3 linked regions of the Methylosarcina fibrata AML-C10 genome follow. The protein of the gene in region 3 interacts with the protein of the main gene of each other region in a pairwise test. Links are inferred from orthologs where the notes say so. Each region holds a gene or a part of one and is shown on either strand. Other genes may lie near its edges.

The links. The genes of interacting proteins can lie anywhere in the genome.
Region 1: the proteins of rplL (region 3) and trhO interact in binary tests that used the Escherichia coli proteins (3 or more experiments, as listed by UniProt). The link is inferred for Methylosarcina fibrata AML-C10 from one-to-one orthologs.
Region 2: the proteins of rplL (region 3) and dnaE interact in binary tests that used the Escherichia coli proteins (3 or more experiments, as listed by UniProt). The link is inferred for Methylosarcina fibrata AML-C10 from one-to-one orthologs.

What each region holds. Positions count from the first base shown.
Region 1 is NZ_KB889965.1:3,735,867-3,740,291, reverse strand. The notes cover bases 1-2,794. They hold trhO (oxygen-dependent tRNA uridine(34) hydroxylase TrhO), read left to right. Parts: upstream 1-798; coding sequence 799-1,791; downstream 1,792-2,794. Other genes in these bases: cmoB (tRNA 5-methoxyuridine(34)/uridine 5-oxyacetic acid(34) synthase CmoB), read right to left, coding at 2,488-2,794; A3OW_RS0117430 (peroxiredoxin family protein), read left to right, coding at 1,824-2,483; bfr (bacterioferritin), read left to right, coding at 93-557; A3OW_RS27325 ((2Fe-2S)-binding protein), read left to right, coding at 1-73. Outside these bases: more of cmoB, read right to left, coding at 2,795-3,459; A3OW_RS0117420 (response regulator), read right to left, coding at 3,571-4,215. UniProt on the Escherichia coli protein: Catalyzes oxygen-dependent 5-hydroxyuridine (ho5U) modification at position 34 in tRNAs, the first step in 5-carboxymethoxyuridine (cmo5U) biosynthesis.
Region 2 is NZ_KB889965.1:2,683,958-2,689,623, forward strand. The notes cover bases 1,632-5,666. They hold dnaE (DNA polymerase III subunit alpha), read right to left. Parts: upstream 5,315-5,666; coding sequence 1,832-5,314; downstream 1,632-1,831. Other genes in these bases: A3OW_RS0112665 (PilZ domain-containing protein), read left to right, coding at 1,632-1,732; A3OW_RS0112675 (inorganic pyrophosphatase), read right to left, coding at 5,367-5,666. Outside these bases: A3OW_RS0112655 (FKBP-type peptidyl-prolyl cis-trans isomerase), read right to left, coding at 157-636; A3OW_RS0112660 (hypothetical protein), read left to right, coding at 719-967; more of A3OW_RS0112665, read left to right, coding at 1,100-1,631. UniProt on the Escherichia coli protein: DNA polymerase III is a complex, multichain enzyme responsible for most of the replicative synthesis in bacteria. This DNA polymerase also exhibits 3' to 5' exonuclease activity. The alpha chain is the DNA polymerase catalytic subunit.
Region 3 is NZ_KB889965.1:4,356,947-4,359,653, reverse strand. It holds rplL (50S ribosomal protein L7/L12), read right to left. Parts: upstream 1,688-2,707; coding sequence 1,313-1,687; downstream 1-1,312. Other genes in the region: rplA (50S ribosomal protein L1), read right to left, coding at 2,421-2,707; rplJ (50S ribosomal protein L10), read right to left, coding at 1,733-2,227; rpoB (DNA-directed RNA polymerase subunit beta), read right to left, coding at 1-1,169. UniProt on the Escherichia coli protein: The binding site for several of the GTPase factors involved in protein synthesis (IF-2, EF-Tu, EF-G and RF3). Is thus essential for accurate translation.

The sequences.
Region 1 (4,425 bases), 620 kb from region 3 along the record:
GCTTGACGGTGCGAGGCAACAGCAGTCTATAATGCAACAGTCATCCCTCCACCCGATCCTTACTGCTTGCTAGACATCTTTTTGAGGCCGCTATGAAAGGCGATAAGAAAGTCATTGAGTTTCTGAACAAGGTACTGACCAACGAACTGACCGCGATAAACCAGTATTTTTTACATGCGCGCATGTATAAGAATTGGGGCTTCCACAAACTCAACGACAGGGTCTATCACGAATCCATTGACGAGATGAAGCACGCCGATTCGTTGATAGAACGCATTCTCTTCCTCGAAGGACTGCCCAACCTGCAGAATCTCGACAAGTTGAGAATCGGCGAACATCCCAAAGAAATGCTCGAATGCGATTTAAAGCTGGTTCAGGCGGCGATAGTTCTGCTCAAAAAAGCGATAGCCCATTGCGAAACCGTGCAGGATTATTTTTCCAGAGAAATTTTCAACCACATTCTCAAAAGTGAAGAAGAACACGTCGACTGGCTGGAAACCCAACTGGAAATCATCGAGTCGATCGGCCTGCCTAATTATTTGCAATCCCAGTTGTAATTGTAAGGCTCTGCGGCTTGGACCGGCTTAATCGGTCCAGTGGCCGGCCCTGTTGCGACGAAAATCCGGAACCGGGCCTTGCAGGTCTTTTTTAATACGGCGCCGAACAAGGCGCAGCAATTCCCGCCGCAATGCAAATCCTGTCGACTGACTATTAGTTTAAGTAGCGGTCTACCGGCATCCGAGTATAATATCCTTAATTTTGTTCCGATTGTATTTCGGCCCCACTGAAGAACACGCCATGTCTCGGATTATCGTTTGTGCTCTGTACAAATTCGTCAGGCTGAATAATTTTCAGGCTTTGCGCCAGCCTTTGTTACAGGTCATGGAAGAAAACGGAATCCGGGGGACGCTGCTGTTGGCTCATGAAGGCATCAACGGCACCGTGGCCGGTTCCCGCTCCGGCATCGACGCTCTGCTGTCCTGGCTCAGAAGTGAGCCCAGCCTGGCCGATATCGACTGTAAAGAATCCTATACCGATGCAGTGCCTTTCAATCGAGCCAAAGTCAAGCTGAAAAAAGAGATCGTCACGATGGGCATCGAAGGAGTGGATCCTACTCGGGCCGTCGGCACCTACGTCAGTCCGGAAGACTGGAATGCGTTGATCGAGAACCCCGAAGTGCTGCTGATCGATACCCGCAACGACTATGAGTTTGAGGTAGGCACTTTCAAAAACGCCGTCAATCCGAAAACCGAAAGTTTTCGCGAATTTCCCCGCTATGTGAAAGAACATCTCGACCCTTCCCGGCATAAAAAAGTGGCGATGTTTTGCACCGGCGGAATTCGCTGTGAAAAATCCACGGCATTTCTTAAAGAGCAGGGTTTTGAGGAAGTGTATCATCTCAAAGGCGGCATTTTGAATTACCTGGAAAAGGTGCCTGAACAGAAAACGTTATGGCAGGGCGAGTGCTTCGTCTTTGACGAGCGGGTGACCGTGAATCATCGATTGCAGAAAGGCCGTTACGATCTGTGCAATGGCTGCCGCATGCCCATTACCGAAGCGGATAAAGCCCATGAAAAATACCGGCAGGGCGTAAGTTGCCCTCATTGTTACGACAGGACTAGCGAAGAGCAGAAACGCCGTTTTCTGGAGCGGGAAAAACAAACCCGCTTGGCCAGGGAGCGGGGCGAACCGCATAGGGGATCGGCTGCGGCGAAGGCGCTCGCCTTGAAACGGAAAGCCAAATTGCAGCGCCGGTCCTCTTCTCTAAAAAGAGAGCTCGAAAAAGCATAAACATCATTTTTTCCGGATAATTCATCAAGCAAATGAAAGCGCAACTTGGTAAAAAAGCTCCCTTATTGGCGGTGTCCGAATGGGTTCAAGGCGGACCGGTCAATTTCGATCAATTGACGGGCAAAGTCGTTCTGGTTGAGGTTTTTCAGGTCAACTGCCCCGGATGTTTTTTATATTCTCTGCCGTTGGCTATCGATCTGTACCGCAAATATGCAGAACGGGGCCTGGTGGTATTGGGCGTGGCCACGGCCTTTGAAGATTTCGACAAAAATACGCTGGACAATTTGCACCGATTGGCCGAGAAAGGCGAGGTTATCGGCGAAACATTAAACATGCTGAACCGGCACGGTAAATTAAAGGAAGGGCATCTGTCTTACCGGATTCCTTTTCCGTTGGCGATGGATAAATTAAAAAAACGCGAGCAAGCGGTGACCGAGGCGGAAATCATGGATTTCATCCGGGAACAGATTCCCAACTTCGAGCATCATCCCGCCGATTATCAGCGCCAGATTCGGGAGCAGGTGCAGCGTTATTTTCAATCCCTGGAGTATCGCGCCGAAACGTTCGAATCGTACAATTTGAAAGGCACCCCGTCGCATATTCTGGTGGATCAGCAGGGTGTGCTCGTCGAATGCACATTCGGCGCCGATCCGGACCTGGAAGCCCGGATAGTCAATTTGTTGCAGTACTGACGGATCAGCCGCAGTCGGCCAATACGATCGCCCGGGTCGGCGCCGGCAGCCCTTCCCGAGTCAGATCGGGATTTTCCGGATCGAGGAAAGACGCCAGCGAATGAAACGTCATCCATTCGGTCGTGCGTTGTTCCTGAGTGCTGGTTCGAGTGATGTCGACCACGCGGCTATTGACGAAGCCGCAGCGTTTCAGCCAACCGATCAAGGTGTCGCAACTGGGCAGGAACCAGACGTTGCGCATGTTGGCATAGCGGTCTTCCGGAACCAGCACCCGGCCCGGGCCGCCGTCGATAATCAAGGTTTCCAGCACCAGTTGGCCGCCCGGCTTCAGCAACTGCTTCAATTCGAGCAGGTGATCGATGGGCGAGCGCCGATGGTAAAGCACGCCCATCGAAAATACGGCGTCGAACGCTTTCAGGTTGTTCGGCAACTGTTCGATGCCCAGCGGCAACACGTACACGGGCGCTTCGCCGTGCAATCGTCTGATCATTTGAAACTGCATGACGTTCAGCAGCAAAGGATCGATGCCGATCACCGTTTTCGCTCCGGCGCCGAGCATGCGCCAGCAGTGATAGCCGTTACCGCAGCCGACGTCCAGAACCAGCTTGTGTTTCAGCGGGGCAATGTGATTTTTCAGGCGGTCCCACTTCCAATCGGAACGCCATTCGCAGTCGAGGTGAATGCCGAACAGGTTATAAGGTCCTTTGCGCCAGGGATGCAGCGCCATTAAACGGGTTTTGAGCCGTTCTTTTTCCGCTTCGGACAAATCCTCCGGCCGGCCTATCCGGACTGCATCGGTATCCAGGGCGTTTTGCGAGGCCGCCGAGGCGGGCACGCTGTCGATTTGATTTAGCCAATAGCTCAAGTTGCCGTGAGTAGACGGGTCGAAAGCTTTGGCCAACTGTTCGGGCAGCATCGCTGCCCAGGCCCCGGCTTTGGCTTCGAACAGGGCGTCGTACAGGGGTTGATAATTCATCGTTTCAGCGCGATGGTTTTCATCGCAGGGATCCGGCAAAAAATAAACAAAAAAGGCAGCTTCCCAAATGGAAAATGAATCTGTCGGAACGGATTATCGGGAAAAGTATGCTTAAATCAATGTATTGTCGATATGGCCGAATTTGACTGCCAGCCGGGTCAGTTCCACGTCGTTTTTGACGTGCAGCTTCTCGTAGAGACGGTAACGATAGGTATTCACCGTTTTATCGCTCAATACCAGAATTTTTGCCATTTCCTGAATGGTCTTTCCTTGCAGGATCAAGGTCACCACTTCGGCTTCCCGATGAGACAGCTTGGCAAACGGAGATTCCTGATTTCCGGGAAGCGACTGAAAAGCAAGATTTTCGGCGACGTCCGAGCACAGATAGCGTTTGCCTTCCATAACCCGGTGAATGCCCTGGATCATTTCGTCGACCGGCGAACTTTTGGAAATAAAACCCATTACGCCCAGTTTTAACAACTGCTGAGGAATGGGGCCGTCGTTTTTTACGGAAAGAGCAATAATCTTTATGTCGGGATTGTATCGCAATATTCTGCGGCTGGCTTCCACGCCTCCGATTCCCGGCATGTTAACATCCATCATGACGACGTCCGGAGACAGTTTGACTACCGCCTGCGTCGCTTCTTCCCCCGATTTGGCGACTCCGACGACTTTGATGTCTTCCGCCGAATTCAGCAAAGCCTCAATGCCGGTACGGACAAGCTCGTGATCATCTACAAGCAGCACACTAATCATCTTTCATCATTGCGGTCGGCTAAAGAAACGGCTTCAAAAACGGAATGTAAATGATCGCGATGAGAGCAAGGGTCATTCATATCGGTGCATCTAATTAAGCAGTAAGTAAACCAAGCTTGAAGATAGGTTATCTTAAAATGGGCAAAAGAAATAGAATAATTATACCTCTCTAGCATTATTTGTCTTCGTCTATTGATGGCAATTGTCAAA
Region 2 (5,666 bases), 1.7 Mb from region 3 along the record:
GCTTGTCATTGTCGGGCAGCGAAGCCCGCCCTCTATCCGCACAAAAGAAACAAGACAACGACGGCGGAACCGCTATTCCGCCACTGAAAACGAAAACAGACTGCGGGCTTCCGGATCACGGGGACATGAGCGGAGCCCGCATTTTATTACGGTAATTTAATTAATCTTGATTAATTCAACATCGAAAATCAATGTTTCATTAGGACCGATCGGCCCGGCGCCGTGAGCGCCATAGGCCAGTTCGGATGGAATGAAAAAACGAAATTGGTCACCTTCCTTCATCAACTGAACGCCTTCGGTCCAGCCTTTGATGACCTGATTCAACGGAAAGGTGGCGGGTACGCCGCGGCCGTAGGAACTGTCAAATTCCTTGCCGTCGATCGTAGTGCCTTTGTAATGTACGGTCACGTTGTCGGTTGCCGTAGGAGACGTCTTGCCGTTTCCTTTCTTGATGACTTCGTATTGTAAGCCGCTGGCGGTAGTGATGACGTTTGCTTTTTGGGCATTTTGCGCCAGAAAGGCTTTGCCCTGAGCTTTGCTTTCTTCCGGCGTAGTCGCGTTCGCCAGCGACCAGATGGTTAATCCAATTAGAACTGCGGAGACAAATGAACTGATTTGGATATGAATTTTTCTCACGGTTTCTCCTCGCGTCGATTTTAAAATTAGGGTGTATCAAAAAATCCTGTTTTATCCGGCCTACATTATGACATGTAATAAATTGGAAATTAAAGCCTTGATTCCGGATAACGCCCTATTAAAGACCGATTTCTGCCGTTTGAATTGTGCGAAAAAACTGAAAAAAATCAGCCGCCGCAGCCAATGGACAGCCTTTCACAAAATAGAAGACGAGCGGGGTCATCAAAGAAGTCGTCTTTGCCTTTCTCTTTGTTATTTTCCTCGAGCCTGCGCCAATCTCCGCTTTGCCGATGAAACCGGAGAGCGGTTACTCACCGCAGAAAATTTATGAAACAGTCAATTTCTTGCTGGTCACTTAATTCCATAGCCATAACCTGAATTCGCCAGCTATAATTTTTACAATTAAAAAGTATTATATCCGCCAGTAATAACCGATAAGAAAACGAAAGGCGAGGAGAGTCGGATGAACTCAAAAATACAGCGATCGCATCGTAAAAACCTGGAATTGCACGGTTTGATTTATTTCGGCGGACAGGAACAAAACATCATCGTCAAAAATCTGTCGATCACCGGATTACTGGCCGAATTACGGAATAATCCGGAGAGCCCTGCAACAACGATCGATGCCATATTCGACGTCCTGAAAGGCTCCACTTTAGTGGACCTGTTCCTTCCCGAAATGAACCTGACGGGAGAAGCCGAAATCATCCGGGTGGACATGCTAAAAGACAGCCTTCTGATTGCCATGGAATTCAAGACGCTGTCCTTTGAAAACGATCATTCTCTTTATTCGAGAAAAGAATACAGAAAAAGAATGCAGGGCTCGGGAAGGATTTTACTGAACGGACAATACCACGAATTCAATATGGTCAACGTGTCGTTTCTCGGTTTGATGATTCAATTGAACAAAAGAATAGACGTCGAAGAAAATACGATCACGGTATTCAGTTTCAAACCGCTCGAATTGAGCGGCGACGTCCGGATCATCTGGCTTGAGCATCTGCCGAACGACGAAACGCTGATGGGTTTACAGTTTCTCGACATCGAAAGTACCGTCATCAAGGGCCTACCCCGCTTTACCAGGCAAACGCTTTAGCTTTATCCGGCAGTCCGCCGAGACCCGCCCCGCATTTCGTGCCCGGCCGCTTGATTGCCTTTCTCGATCAGGCATTTTCCAAGCGCTGTTCCGGTGGTTTTACCGGTATTTAACATCCACCGCTTGCGTTCCAAGCAGGCGCTTTAACCGCAGAATCAGTTCATCGGTGGCTCGAACGCGCCACTCGTCGCCCAGCCGTACCAGCGCCTGAGCCTGTGCCGATCGGTAATCGATCAGAATGGGGCAGCCGCCGCCTTTGAACGGAATCAGTTCGGGAGTCAACTTGCGGACGATGGAATCGCCGTTGTCGGCGGCGTTCCAGGTCAATTGCAGACCTCTCGCGAAGGCGTCCCGGGCCTCTTCGATACTGTAAAGCTTCTCCGCGGTGAGCCGCAGGGATCCGGTAAAATCGTCCACCGTCAGCGAACCTTCGCTCACCAAAAGCGTATCGCGCGACAGCAAATTCCGGTATTTTTCGTAGACGTCGCTATAGACCGCCAGTTCGAGCCGGCCCGACCGGTCGTCGATGACGGCAAAGCCCATGGTTTTGCCGCTCTTGCTTTGCCGCGTGCGGATATCGATGACCAGCCCGGCCACGCGCGCTTCCATCTTTCCTTTCGAACGCTCCACCTCGCCCTGAAGCGCGGCGATCTTGCCGTGAGTAAACTGTTTGATTTCCTGCTCGTACTGATCGATCGGATGCCCGGTCAAAAACAGGCCGAGCGTCAATTTTTCCGCGGCCAGACGTTCATTGTCCGACCAGGGCGCCACGGCATTGGCATAAGCTTTCTCGTCCGCCTCGCCGGCGCTGGATACCGCCAGCCCGAACAAATCGTTTTGCCCGGTTTGCACCACCTTTTCATGCTGTTCGGCCACTTTTAACGCGGTCGCCAGCTCGGCCAGATGGGCGGCCCGGTTGGCATCGAATTGATCAAAGGCTCCGGCCCGGCACAGCGCTTCCAGCACCCTTCGGTTGACCTTGCGCAGATCGACCCGCTTGCACAGGTCGTACAGGCCGGAAAAAGGGCCGTTTTTTTCCCGTTCCTCGAGCATGTCCTCGATCGCGGCCTGGCCCACGCCCTTGATCGCGCCGAGGCCGTAAACGATGCGGTGGTTCCGGTCGACGGTGAACCGGTAGTCGGACACGTTGACGTCGGGCGGACAGATCGCCAGCTTCATCTGCCGGCATTCTTCGATCAACACCACGACCTTGTCGGTATTGTCCATGTCCGAGGACAAGACGGCGGCCATGAACGCGGCGGGATAATGCGCCTTCAGCCAGGCGGTCTGATAAGCGACCAGCGCGTAGGCGGCCGAGTGCGATTTATTGAAACCGTAGCCGGCGAATTTTTCCATCAGATCGAAAATATAAGTGGCAATGCCTTCGTCGATCCCGTTGGCGACCGCGCCTTGCGTGAAGATCTCCCGCTGCTTGGCCATTTCTTCCGGCTTTTTCTTGCCCATCGCGCGCCGGAGCATGTCGGCTCCGCCGAGCGTATACTGCGCCATTTCCCGGGCGATCTGCATCACCTGCTCCTGATAGAGAATAACGCCGTTGGTCGGTTTCAGAATAGGGATCAGCAGCGGATGGGCGTATTCGGCCTTGGCGCCGTGCTTGACGTTGATGTAGTCGTCGACCATGCCCGATTCCAAAGGTCCCGGACGAAACAGCGCCACCAGCGCGATGATGTCGTCGAAGCAGTCAGGCTTGAGTTTTTTGATCAACTCTTTCATGCCGCGCGATTCCAGCTGAAAAACCGCCGTCGTCTGGGCGTTTTTCAACAGTTCGTAAGAGGCGGGGTCGTCCCGCGGAATCGTGCTGATATCGATCGGCGGTTTGCCTTCTTCCCGGTTTTTTTGATTGATCGTCTGCAGCGCCCAGTCGATGATCGTCAACGTGCGCAGACCCAGAAAGTCGAACTTGACCAGGCCGACGGCCTCGACATCGTCCTTGTCGAACTGGGTCACCAGATTGCCCCCGCCCTGCTCGCAATACAGCGGCGTAAAGTCGGTCAATTTGGTCGGAGAAATAACGACTCCGCCGGCGTGCTTGCCCGCGTTCCGGGCCATACCTTCGAGCGAACGGGCCATGTCGATCAGGCTTTTGACTTCCTCTTCGGTATCGTAGAGCTGCTTCAGCTCGGGGCTGTCCTTGAGCGCCTTTTCCAGGGTCATGCCGATCTCGAACGGAATCAGCTTGGCCAGCCGGTCAACGAAGCCGTAGGAAAAGCCCAGTACCCGGCCGACATCCCGGATGACCGCCTTGGCCGCCATCGAGCCGTAGGTGATGATCTGAGCGACATGATCGCGGCCGTAATGCTCGGCCACATAATCGATCACCTCGTCGCGCCGATCCATGCAGAAATCGACGTCGAAGTCCGGCATCGATATCCGCTCCGGATTCAAAAAGCGCTCGAACAACAGGTCGAATTCGATCGGATCGAGGTCGGTGATTTTAAGCGCGTACGCCACCAGAGACCCCGCGCCCGAGCCGCGTCCGGGGCCGACCGGGATCTGATGGTTCTTGGCCCACTGAATGAAGTCGGCAACGATCATGAAATAGCCGGGAAAACCCATCTGGGTAATCACTTGCAATTCGGTCTCCAGGCGCTCGTCATAAACGCGCCGGTTCTCCTCGTCGCTGCTTTTGCCGCAAGGCGGATGATGCTGCAGGCGCTCTTCCAGCCCTTTTCTGGAAGCCTCGGCCATGACCTCGCCCAAGGTCATTCCGGCAGGCACCGGATAGTCCGGCAGAAAATTCTTGCCGAGGGTCAGCTCCAGATTGCAGCGCGCGGCAATCTCGACCGAGTTTTCCAGAGCCTCCGGAATATCGGCGAACAACGCCGCCATTTCCTCGCTGCTGCGCAGATACTGCTGATCGGTATAATCCTTCGGCCGGCGGGTGTCGTCCAGCACCCGGCCCTGATTGATGCAGACCCGGACCTCGTGCGCGGCAAAATCGTCCTGCTTGAGAAAGCGCACGTCGTTGGTGGCGACGACCGGCAGATCCGCGGCCAGAGCCAGATCGAGCGCGGCGGCGATGTAATGCTCTTCTCCGGGCTTGCCGACCCGCTGCAGCTCCAGATAGAAACTATCCGGGAACAGCGCGCGCCATTGCTCGGCCAGACGCATCGCGGCGTCCTTGTTCTCGGCCAAAAGAGCTCTGCCGATGTCGCCGTGCATCGCGCCCGACAAGGCAATCAAGCCGTCGCGATTGGCAACCAGCCAGTCGTGTTTGAGCATCGGCACGCCCTGATGCTGGCCTTCCTGGTAGGCTTTCGAGATCAATTCGGTCAGCGTGACATAACCTCGTCGGTTTTTGGCCAGCAAGGTCAGACGAGTGGGATTGGCGGGCTCCTCCGGATTGAAAATCAATACGTCCGAGCCGGCGATCGGCTTGATGCCTTGCGCCATCGCCGCGCGGTAAAATTTGACCAGAGCAAACAGATTGACGTGATCGGTGATCGCCGCCGCAGGCATCGCCAGTTCGGCCAGCCGTTTCATCAGCGGCTTGATTTTAACGATGCCGTCGACCAGCGAAAATTCGGTATGGAGCCTCAGATGAACGAATTTCGGCTGCATAAGCTTTACGAACTGCTGAAAGGAGGAAAAGAACGGCCGCTCTTCGGCACCATCATAAATCCGACAAGCCGTTAAAAAGGCTCATGTAATCCTGCATCGAACGGATGATGACCTCATGCGCTTCGGCCCGCCCATACACATCGGTTATTTCGCAGGTGGGTTTCTCGCCAGGCAGATTTTTATAGGTCAAAAAATAGTGCATCAGCCGATTGATGTAGGAAGTCGGACAGTCCGACACGTCGGTCCATTGCCGGTAAAACTCGTCCCCTTTCATTACCGCAATAATCTTGTCGTCGGCTTCGCCGTTGTCGAGCAGCCGGAAGCCGCCCACCGGAATCGCCTGCAGGATGAT
Region 3 (2,707 bases):
AGATTTTCCGCCGATTCTTTGGTAGGCGGCTCGCCCGGACGCATCATCCGGTAAATCTCAACCAAGGCTTCCAGAGTATTCGTCGTCACGTCCAGTTTCATCGCATTGGACATATACGGACCTTTGTCCAGATCATTGACGAACAAAGTGTCAATGTCGGTGATGCCATTTTCGATGCAACGGTCGAGAGTGGTCGAGGTCACCTCGTCGTTGACGTTCGCAATCAATTCCCCTGTGGATGGATCGATAATATTGTTCGCGAGTATCTTGCCGATCAGATAGTCCCTCGGCACGTCCACTTCCGACAAGCCGGCCTTGATCATTTCCCGGATGTGTTTGCTGGTGATGCGCCGGCCTTCCTGAACCAGTACCTTGCCTTCGTGCTTGATGTCGAACGCCGCTATTTCGCCGCGCATTCTTTCGGGAATGATTTGAAACAGACACTGATCGGCGGTAACGGTAAAGTGATTTTTTTCGAAGAAAATATTGATGATTTCTTCGTTATCCATGCCCAAGGCGCGCAACAGGATCGTTGCCGGAATTTTCCGCCGCCGGTCGATCCGGACGTAAACGCAATCTTTGTGGTCGAATTCAAAGTCCAGCCAGGAGCCGCGATAAGGAATAACGCGGGCATTAAACAACAGTTTTCCCGACGAATGGGTCTTTCCTTTGTCGTGGTCGAAAAAAACGCCGGGCGAACGGTGCAACTGAGAAACGATGACCCGCTCGGTTCCGTTAATTACGAAAGTTCCGTTTTCCGTCATCAGCGGCAGTTCGCCCATGTAGACTTCCTGCTCGCGAATGTCCTTGACCACTTTTGCAGTAGCCGGCGCATCCTTATCGTAGATAACCAGACGGACCAATACTCTTAAAGGCGCGGCATAGGTAGCGCCGCGTTGCTGACACTCTCTTACATCGAATACGGGTTCTCCCAACCGGTATCTTACATATTCCAATACTGCATAGCCGGAATGGCTTTCAATTGGAAAAACACTGGAAAATGCGGCATGCAATCCTATGTCCGCCCGCTTTTCGGGAAAAACCCCGTCTTGCAAAAAACTGGCGTAGGAATTTATCTGCGTTGCCAAAAGATACGGGACGTCAAGTACTTCCTTACTTTTCCCAAAGTTGTTACGAATACGCTTTTTTTCTGTAAAAGAGTAGGACATATGGATTCCAAACCTTTTCGTCATTGAGAATTTTCTACTGTGCAGGTTTTGCAAACAGTAAAAGGCCGGTGACAAAATCGCCACCAGCCATATTTGAATTAGGGTGATTCGCCATCACCCCTTACATACTAAGGCGCTGCTGTTTATTTGATTTCAACCGTAGCGCCGGCTTCCAGCAATTGCTTTTTGAAATCTTCGGCTTCTGCCTTGGATATGCCTTCCTTCAATGTAGTAGGAACGCCTTCTACGGCATCCTTTGCTTCTTTCAATCCCAGACCGGTCATTCCGCGTACCGCCTTGATCACCGCGACCTTGTTTTCGCCGAAGCCAGTCAGTATCAGGTCGAACTCGGTTTGCTCTTCGACCGCTGCCGCAGCGGCGCCGGCTGCCGGAGCGGCGACGGCCACCGCAGCCGCGGACACGCCGAATTTTTCTTCCATCGCGGAAATCAAATCAACGATTTCCATAACGGTCATGTTGGATACCGCTTCCAATATATCTTCTTTTGTTACTGCCATCTTGTTTTCCTCTAAATAGTGGTATTAATCGGGTTTTAGCCAAGCCTATGCCGCTTCTTTCAGGTCCTTGATCGCTGCCAAGGTCCGAGCGAGCTTCTCTACCGGCGCTTTCATCACCGACATCAGCAAGCCGATGCCCTGATCGCGCGTCGGCAAACTTGCCAGCCGATTCAGCTCAGACGGCCCGTAGGATTGCCCTCCGATAGCCACAATCTTGGTAATCAGCTTATCATGCGTTTTGGCAAAATTACTGATCAAGCGCGCTGCCGAACCCGGATCTTCCATTGAAAATGCCAGCAACAAAGGCCCAACCAGGCCATTCTGCATGCATTCAAATTCCGTTCCGGAAACGGCCCGCCTTGCCAGTGTATTTTTTACTACTCGCAGATAAACGCCTGTTTCTCTCGCAGTTTTTCGAAGTTCGGTCAGCTCCGTAACAGTCAACCCGCGATATTCCGCAGCAACGGCGGAATGAGCTTTAGCGGCGAATTCAGCGACCTCTTCGACGACGGCTTTCTTGCCATCCAAATTTAGTGCCACAGCTTACCTCCGGTATTTTTCTGAAAAAATTTCAGAATGATAAAACGCATCCAGGTGGATGCACCTTACGGTCCCTTTCCCCAGATTTTAGGTTCCAGCTTCCGTCTGCGCAGGACAGATTAAGTTTTGCAACGCCTGCGGTCTTTGACGGTTGCCGTTAATACCGGCAACCCAAAGCCTTATAAATAATTGGTTATCCCGCCAAACTGCTGTGATCCAGCCACAAGCCGGGACCCATGGTTGACGACAATGTGACTTTTTTGATGTAAACACCCTTTGAAGAAGCGGGTTTTGCCTTTCTCAAATCCGACAACAACGCTTCCAGATTGCCCTGAATGGCGTCAGCGTCGAAGGTGAGCTTTCCCAAAGTACAATGAATAATGCCCGCCTTGTCGGTACGATAACGCACCTGGCCGGACTTGGCGTTTCTGACTGCGGTGGCAACATCCGGAGTCACCGTACCCACTTTAGGGTTCGGCA